2 regions of the Variovorax robiniae genome follow, and region 1 is predicted to be linked to the other one. Evidence: riboswitches for the same ligand, from Rfam matches in the RefSeq annotation. Region 1 holds a riboswitch; the other holds the start of a gene.
What was found. A riboswitch is a leader RNA that binds a small molecule or an ion and turns the genes downstream of it on or off. The one in region 1 is predicted to bind glycine.

Region 1 (4,412 bases):
GTCGCTGGAATGGGCCGAGGAGGTCTCGCGCCACATGATGATCTGGCTCACCTTCCTGGGGGCCGGGCCGGTGCTGCGCTACGGCGGCCACATCGCAGTGGAGAACCTGCAGGACGCGCTGCCGCGCGCCGGCGCGATCGCGGTGCGCATGGTCGTCGCGGCGCTGCTGTTCGCCTTCTTCGGCTTCATGGTCTGGTACGGCTGGCTCTACATGCAGCGCACCATGTTCCAGCTCACCGCCGTCACGCAGATTCCGTTCGCCTACATCTACAGCGCGATGCTGATCGGCGGCGTACTGTTGATCGTGCACTTCCTGTTCGTGGTGAAGCCGTATGTGCTGCGCCGGGAGTTCGCTTCCGACGAGCACTTCGACGCCAACGCCAGCGCGTCGCTGTAAGGAGAACGACATGGATGCCAGCATCGTTCTCATCGTTTCCGCCTGCATTTTTCTCGCGATCGGCGTGCCCGTGGCCTTCGCGCTCGGCCTGGCCACCGCGGCCACGCTGATCCTCGCCGAGAGCTATCCGCTGCTCGTGCTCTTGAAGGAAACCTTCACCGGCATCGACAGCTTTCCGCTGATGGCGGTGCCCTTCTTCATCCTGGCCGCCGAGCTCATGAGCGGCGGCTCGCTGACCGAGGTGCTGCTGCGCTTCGCCGGGCAGTTCGTCGGCCATCGGCGCGGCGGGCTGGGCTACACCAACGTGGTGTCGCTGACCTTCTTCTCCGGCATCTCCGGCTCTGCGCTGGCCGATGCAGCGGGGCCCGGGTCGATGCTGATCAAGATGATGGACAAGGCCGGCTACGACCGCTCGTACGCGGCGGCGCTGACCGCGTCGACCGCCATCGTGGGGCCGATCATCCCGCCGTCGATCATCATGATCATCTATGCGCTGCAGGACGAGTCGGTCTCGGTCGGCACGCTGTTCGTGGCTGGCATCCTGCCGGGCATCCTGATCGCGGTGGCGATGTGCATCGTCAACTTCTACGTCTCGAAGAAGCGCAACTACAAGGGCGACGGCGAGACGCCCCCGCTGCGCGAGATCCTGCTGACCACCTGGAAGGCGCTGCCGGCGATCCTGCTGCCGGTGGTGATCCTCGGCGGCATGCGCGCCGGCTGGTTCACGCCGACCGAGGCGTCCGTGGTGGCCGTGTTCTACGCGCTGGTGTGCGGCAAGTTCGTCTATCGCACGCTGGAATGGAAGGCACTGCCGAACATCCTCGAACGCTCGGCGCTGCTGTCGGCCTCGGTGCTGATCATCATCGGCCTGTCGGCCTCGTTCGCGTGGATCTTGACGATCGAGGGCATTCCGCAGCAGATGGCCGAGTGGCTGGTGAGCATGAACCTCTCGCCGTGGATGTTCCTGATCATCGTCAACGTGTTCCTGCTGCTGTTCGGCATCTTCATCGAGCCGCTGCCGGGGGTGATGGTGCTGGCGCCGATCCTGGCGCCGGTGGCGATGAAGCTGGGCGTGGACCCGGTGCACTTCGCGATGATCGTGATCTACAACCTGACGCTCGGGATGATCACGCCGCCAGTGGGCGGGTTGCTGTTCGTGACCTGCAATGTCTCCAAGGTGCCGATGTCGCAACTGGTGCGCGAACTGGTGCCCTTCCTGTGGGCGCATGGCGCGGTGCTGGTGCTGCTGACTTTCGTGCCCGCGCTGAGCACCTGGATGCCGCACGCGCTCGGCTTCAAATAGGCCGCGAACCGTTACACTCGCGGGGTCAGGAGAGCGCCCCGCCAGCCGGGGCCGCCGAAGGCGCAGGGCCCCCAAAGATGGGGTCCGAACGCTCAGGCAAAAGGACTGACAAGGCGCCCGGTCACGCGGGCGTTTCCTTGCTGGAGAGAGGTCGCGGAAACGCGGCCCACCGAAGGAGCAAACCCCGATCGTGGGGCGAATCTCTCAGGTAAAGCGGACAGCAGGGGTGGCCCATGGCTTGCGTCATGGAATTCGACTGCCCCACTGGAAAGCCCCATGGCCTCCTCTTCCGACACCGCTTCCGACGCCCCGCTGCTCAAGACCCCGCTGCACGACCTGCACGTCGAACTGGGCGGCCGCATGGTCCCCTTCGCCGGCTACTCGATGCCGGTGCAATACCCGAGCGGCCTGATGGCCGAGCACAAGCACACGCGCGAAGCTGCCGGGCTGTTCGACATCTCGCACATGGGTCAGCTGCGCCTGGTCGGCCCGGATGCGGCCGCCGCCTTCGAGACGCTGATGCCGGTCGACGTGATCGGCCTGGCGCCCGGCAAGCAGCGCTACGGCCTGCTGCTGGACGACAACGGCGGCATCCTCGACGACCTGATGTTCTTCAACGAGGGCAACGACTCGATCTTCGTGATCGTGAACGGGGCCTGCAAGGCGGCCGACATCGGGCACATCACGGCGAGGATCGGCGGGCGCTGCGCGGTCCAGCCGCTGCCCGACCACGCGCTGCTCGCGCTGCAGGGCCCGCAGGCCGCCGCCACGCTGGCGCGCCTGTCGCCCGGTGTCGAACGCTACGTCTTCATGACCGGCGGAGCGGTGCAGATCGGCACGATCCCGGCTTTCGTCACCCGCAGCGGCTACACCGGCGAAGACGGCTTCGAGATCTCTGTCGCCGCGAGCGACGCCGACGCCCTCGCCCGCCTCCTGCTGGCGCAACCCGAGGTCAAGCCCATCGGCCTGGGCGCGCGCAATTCACTGCGCCTGGAAGCCGGCCTCTGCCTCTACGGCAACGACATCGACACGACGACCACGCCGGTCGAGGCCGCGCTCAACTGGGCGATGCAGAAGGTGCGCCGCACCGGTGGCGCGCGCGCCGGCGGCTTCCCTGGCGCCGACAAGATCCTGGCGCAGCTCGCCGTGGCCACCGACCTGGCCGGCCATGTCGACCAGAAGACGCTCACGCGCAAGCGCGTCGGCCTGGTCGCGCTGGAGCGCGTGCCCGTTCGCGACGGCAGCGAACTGCAATCCTTCGAGGGCCATCCCATCGGCAAGGTGACCAGCGGCCTGCTCGGCCCCACGGCCGACCGCCCGATCGCGATGGCCTACATCGCCACGGCCTTTTCCGAGCCGGGCACCCGCATCCAGGCCATCGTGCGCGGCAAGCCCGTGCCGATGGAAGTGACCACCATGCCTTTCGTGCCGACACGCTACTACCGCGGCTGACCCGCCTCGATCCAACAGATTTTTTTCCAGGAGCTTCCATGACCGTCAAGTACACCAAGGACCACGAGTGGGTCCAATCCACAGGCGCCGACACCGTCACCGTCGGCATCACCGTCCATGCGCAGGACGCGCTGGGCGACGTGGTGTTCGTCGACCTGCCCCAGGTCGGCAACGACTATGCGCAAGGGGAAGTGGCCGGCGTGGTGGAGTCCGTCAAGGCCGCGGCCGACGTGTACATGCCCGTCTCGGGCGAGGTCGTCGAAGTCAACGAGGCACTGCGCGCTGACCCCTCCCTCGCCAACACCGACCCGCTGGCCGCCGGCTGGTTCTTCAAGGTCAAGCTCAGCGATCCGGCGCAACTGGATGCGCTGATGGATTCGACCGCCTACGACAAGTTTTCGGCCGAGGCTTGATCCAAAGCCGCTGAATGCGGACCGCCGAACGCAGAAGTCGCTGAGCTCCCGCAAAGGTCGCAGAAGAAGACAAAGAATTTCCTTCGAAGTCCATTTGCGACTTCTGCGAAACCCTTGCGACTTCTGCGTTCGGTTCGCCGATCCCGTTTCCGCACCCGCATTCCCCCGCCCCCTGACAAGAACACCCCCATGCCCAACGCCCTGCCCTCCCTGCGCCAACTCGAGAACGCCGAAGAGTTCGTCGCGCGTCACATCGGCATCGAGCCCGCCGACGAGGCGCACATGCTGCCCGTCATCGGCCATGCCACGCGTGCGGAACTGATCGACGGCATCGTGCCGCCGGCCATCCGCCGTTCGGCGCCAATGGACCTGCCGCCCGCCATCACCGAGGCCGCCGCGCTGGCCGAACTCAAGGCCATCGCCAGCAAGAACAAGGTGGCGCGCAACTTCATCGGGCAGGGCTACTACGGCACCCACACGCCGGGCGTGATCCTGCGCAACATCCTCGAGAATCCGGCCTGGTACACCGCCTACACGCCCTACCAGGCGGAGATCTCGCAGGGTCGCATGGAGGCGCTGCTGAACTTCCAGACCATGGTCTGCGACCTGACCGGCATGGCCATTGCCAATGCCTCGATGCTCGACGAAGCCACCGCCGCCGCCGAGGCCATGACGCTGGCCCGGCGCAGCGTCAAGAGCAAGAGCAACGTGTTCCTCGTGGCCGGCGACTGCCATCCGCAGACCATCGAGGTCATCAAGACCCGCGCCACGCCGCTGGGCATCGAGATCAAAGTCAGCACCGCGACCGAAACCCTGCCGCATCTCATGGCGAGCGGAGACTTCTTCG
Region 2 (4,412 bases), on a different contig from region 1:
CGCGTCGATGGTCGCGTGGCTCTGCACCGAAGACTGCGCGTTCTCGACCGGCGCGACCTTCGACCTGTCCGGCGGCCGGGCCACCTACTGACCCGCTGCGCTGACTACACTTCCCATCCCTCTCTGAAAGGACTTTCGACATGAAACTTGTGCGCTACGGCAAACCCGGCAAGGAAAAGCCAGGCCTCATCGACGACAACGGACAACTGCGCGACCTCAGCGCCGTGATCCCGGACCTGGGCGGCGCCCAGCTCGACGACAAGGTGCTGGCCAAGATCCGCAAGCTCAAGACCGACAAGCTGCCGCTGGTCAAGGGCAAGCCGCGCCTGGGTTGCCCGGTGGCGAACACGAGCAAGTTCATCGCGATCGGCCTGAATTACGCAGACCATGCGGCCGAGTCCGGCATGCCGATCCCGAAGGAGCCGGTGGTGTTCACCAAGGCCATCAGCTGCATCCAGGGTCCGGACGATCCGGTGATGCTGCCCAAGGGCTCGGTCAAGGGCGACTGGGAAGTCGAACTGGGCGTGGTCATCGGCAAGCGCGCACGTTGGGTGTCGCAGAAGGAAGCGCTGGATTTCGTCGCGGGCTATGTGCTCGTCAACGACGTGAGCGAGCGCGAATGGCAGCTCGAGCGCGGCCTGACCTGGGACAAGGGCAAGGGCTTCGACACCTTCGGCCCGATCGGCCCGTGGCTCGTCACGCGCGACGAAGTGCCCAATCCGCAGAAGCTCGGCATGTGGCTCGACGTGAACGGCGAGCGCATGCAGACCGGCAACACCAAGACCATGATCTTCAACGTCGCCAAGCTGGTGAGCTACGTGAGCCAGCTCAATACGCTGGAGCCGGGCGACATCATCACCACCGGCACGCCGCCGGGCGTGGGCATGGGCAAGAAGCCGAATGCCGTGTTCCTGAAGAAGGGCGACGTGATGACGCTGGGCATCGACGGCCTGGGCGAGCAGCGCCAGGAAGTGGTGCCGTTCAAGCTCTGACCGCTGAGAGTTGAATACGGGAACCGGACGCAGAGGACGCGACGGTTCCGCGAAGGACGCGAAAGGAATTCAGAAGCTTTTCTTCTGGATTCTTCGCGTCCTTTGCGTTTCTTGGCGACCTTCGCGTCTGGTCAAGTCCGCGTGCGGCGATGTTTCAATGCACTCAACGCTGGAATGCGAAATCGACCTCGGGCGCCAGCCCGCTCACGATGTGCGCGATCGACTTCCCCGACCCACAGGCATGCGTCCACCCCAGCGTGCCATGCCCCGTGTTCAGGAAGAAGTTCGGCAGCTTCGTCTTGCCGATCATCGGCACGTTGCTCGGCGTGGCCGGGCGCAGCCCGGTCCAGAACTGGGCCCTCGTCGTGTCGCCGGCACCAGGAAACAGTTGCTCGACGCGCCGCACGATCGCCTCGCAGCGGATGCGATTCAGGTCGCGGTCGTAGCCGTTGAGCTCGGCCGTGCCGGCGATGCGCATGCGGTCGCCGCGACCGTCATCCGAGGTGTAGCGTGAGAACACCAACTTGAACTCATCGTCCGTCAGCGAGACCTGGTAGGCCTTCGACGCGTCCTTCACCGGCAGCGTCACCGAATAGCCCTTGGCCGGGTAGATCGGCAATTCGATGCCCAGCGGCTTCGCATAGATCGGGCTGAGCGAGCCCATGGCCATCACGTATGCATCGGCTTGCAGGCGCTGGAAGCGGCCCTCGATGTCGGTGGCCTCCACATGCTCGACCTTGCCACCGGCCTCGCGGATCGCGGTCACGGTGTGGCTCATGAGGAACTTCACGCCGGACGCTTCGCAGAGCTTGACCAGTTCGCGCGCGAAGCGGTTGGCGTCGCCCGATTCGTCTTCGGCGGTGTAGGTGGCGCCGGCCAGTTGCGGGCGGATGTGGGCCAGCGCGGGTTCGAGCTTGACTGCTTCATCGGCAGAGATCACCAGCCGCTCGCAGCCCAGCGCACGCATCTGTTCGGCCGGCTTCAAGGCGCCGTCGAACTCCTTCTGCGTCGTGTAGAAGTGCAGGATGCCCTGGGTGCGCTGGTCGTAGCCGATGCCGGTGTCGCTGCGCAGGGCCTGCAGCATGCTGCGGCTATAGGTGCCCAGTCGCACGATCTGCTCGATGTTGTGCCGGGTGCGTGCCGGCGTGCACTCGCGCAGGAACTGCAGGCCCCACAGCCACTGGCGCATGTCGGCGCGGATACGGAACAGGAGCGGCGCGTCTTCCTTGCCCAGCCATTGCAGCACCTTCATCGGCGCGCTGGGGTTGGCCCAGGGCTCTGCATGACTGACGGAGATCTGGCCGCCGTTGGCAAAGCTGGTTTCGGCGGCGGGGGTGGCCTGGCGGTCGACCACGGTGACTTCATGGCCGAGCTTCTGAAGGTAATAGGCCGAGGTGACGCCGAGCAAGCCGGCGCCCAACACGATCACGCGCATGGGAGGTCCTTTGAAATGATTTCAAAAGCCGCTCCCCCTGTCCTTGTTACCTGAGAGTTTCGACCGCCGCGCCCGCGGGGGTGTTGCTCCTTCGGTGCATCGGGCGTGTGCCAGATGGCTCTCCAGACGGCGATATCGATGGGTGCAGTACACGACCCTGCGAAAGGTCGACCTGAGCGTTCATGGGAGTTTGCGCCTTCGGTGGAGCGGCCTGGCCGCTCGCTCTCCTGCGGTCGGGATTCTAGGTTCGGCGTCCCGGATCGCCAACACTCCACCGCAGAAGACCGTACTAATCGACCTGGATGTGACCTTGCGACACCACGCGCGCGAACTTCGCGTCCTCGCCTTGCAGGAACTTCGCGAACTCCACCGGGCCGAGGCCCAGGCGCGTGCTGCCGGACTCGTTGAACTTCTGCTGCAGGTCCGGTGTCTGCAGGATCTCGCCCAACTCCTTGTTGATGCGAGTCACGATGGCCATGTCCGTGCCGGCCGGCGCGAACACGCCTTGCCACACGGACACGTCGGCACCCTTCCAGGCCGGCACCTGCGCAAGCGGCGGCACGCCCGGCATCGCGGGCGATGCGGTGTCGCTCATCACGCCATACGCGCGAATCTTGCCCGCCTGCACCTGCTGCATCACCATCGACAGCGGCAGCACGGCCAGGTCGATCTGGTTCCCCGCGAGGTCGCTCACGATCTGTGAGCCGGCACGGTACGGGATGTGCACCATCGAAACGCTGCCGCGCTGCTTGAGCAGTTCGCCGCCCAAGTGCAGCGAAGTGCCGACGCCGGAGGTGGCGTAGCTGTACTTGCCGGGGCTCTTCTTGATCGCGGCGAACAACTCGGTGGCGTTCTGCGCCGGCAGGTCCGGCTTGCCGACCAGCACCAGAGGCTGCGAGCCAAGCAAGGACACGGGCTGCAGGTCCTTCAGGCCGTTGTACTTGACGGTGGCGGGCGTGACCATCTTCGCGATCACGATGGTGCTTTCCACCGACAGCAGCAGCGTGTAGCCGTCGGGCTTGGCGCGGATGGCCTTCTCGGTGCCGATGACGCCGCCCGCGCCGGTCACGTTGTCGATGACGACGGGCTGTCCGAGACGCTTCGCAAGTTCCGGTGCGATCCAGCGGGCCACCACGTCGACGTTGCCGCCGGCGGCATAAGGGACGATGAGCGTGATCGGCCGGCTGGGCCAGGTGTCGGCCAGCGCGGGGAACGCGGCGGCCATCGCCAATGCAGCGAGGGAAGCGCGCAGCGCGCGACGGCGGGAAGTGTGGAAGGTCATGGTCAGTGGACGGTGGAGGTTGCCTGAAGGACGGAAGCGCGATGCGGAAGCGACGCCAGCGAATCGGCCTTGAGTTGCAGGATCTGACGCTCGAACTCGAGGCGCATGGAAGCCTTGGTGTCCTGGCCGAGCCAGCACGCGTCCACGCCACCAAGGCTCAGCGCCGTGGCCTCGCGCCAGCCCCAGCCAAGGCCTTCGATGACGTGACACCAGGTGTGCGCCATGTCGGTGTGGAACATGGTCGGGTCGTCAGTGTTCAGCGTGATGCGCAGGCCGGCGGCACGCATCGCCTCGATGGAATTCAGGCGCCGCGGCAGGTTGGCCGAGACACTGGTGATGCCGCAGGTGGTGAAGTACACGCCGCTGTCGCGCGCCCGCTGCACGGCCTCGGGGCTGGCCATGAGGTTGTAGCCGTGGTCGAGGCGGTCGCAATGGAGGAGGTCGAGGCAGTCATAGAGGTGCGACGGGGGCGCCTCCTGCAAGGTCTGGTTGTCCTCGCAGACGTGCGCCGTCCTGTGCAGGCCGGCCTGCTTGGCGCGCCGGTACAAGTCTTCGAAGTTCGCCGGCGGCCCGGCGCGTTCAGGGCCGTCCAGCCCGATGCCGACCACGCGCTCATGCCGATGCGCGAGCACCATGTCCATTACCTCGTCGGCGTTGGTGGGGCTCCATTCGCGGTCGAAGGCGGCCAGCAGCAGGACCGAAA

Region 2: another riboswitch for glycine. It lies ahead of WKW79_RS09095 (D-amino acid dehydrogenase); the one in region 1 lies ahead of gcvT (glycine cleavage system aminomethyltransferase GcvT).

What each region holds. Positions count from the first base shown of each region.
Region 1 covers NZ_JBBKZS010000008.1:78,506-82,917, reverse strand. Annotated here, with positions in the region: gene WKW79_RS19305 (TRAP transporter small permease) at 1-397, shown strand, start outside; gene WKW79_RS19300 (TRAP transporter large permease) at 408-1,700, shown strand; glycine riboswitch at 1,725-1,810, shown strand; glycine riboswitch at 1,831-1,931, shown strand; gene gcvT (glycine cleavage system aminomethyltransferase GcvT) at 1,977-3,152, shown strand; gene gcvH (glycine cleavage system protein GcvH) at 3,191-3,565, shown strand; gene gcvP (aminomethyl-transferring glycine dehydrogenase) at 3,755-4,412, shown strand, end outside.
Region 2 covers NZ_JBBKZS010000003.1:196,079-200,490, reverse strand. Annotated here, with positions in the region: gene WKW79_RS09105 (SDR family NAD(P)-dependent oxidoreductase) at 1-91, shown strand, start outside; gene WKW79_RS09100 (fumarylacetoacetate hydrolase family protein) at 141-992, shown strand; gene WKW79_RS09095 (D-amino acid dehydrogenase) at 1,156-2,427, opposite strand; glycine riboswitch at 2,455-2,563, opposite strand; gene WKW79_RS09090 (Bug family tripartite tricarboxylate transporter substrate binding protein) at 2,717-3,709, opposite strand; partial or broken gene add (adenosine deaminase) at 3,712-4,412, opposite strand, start outside.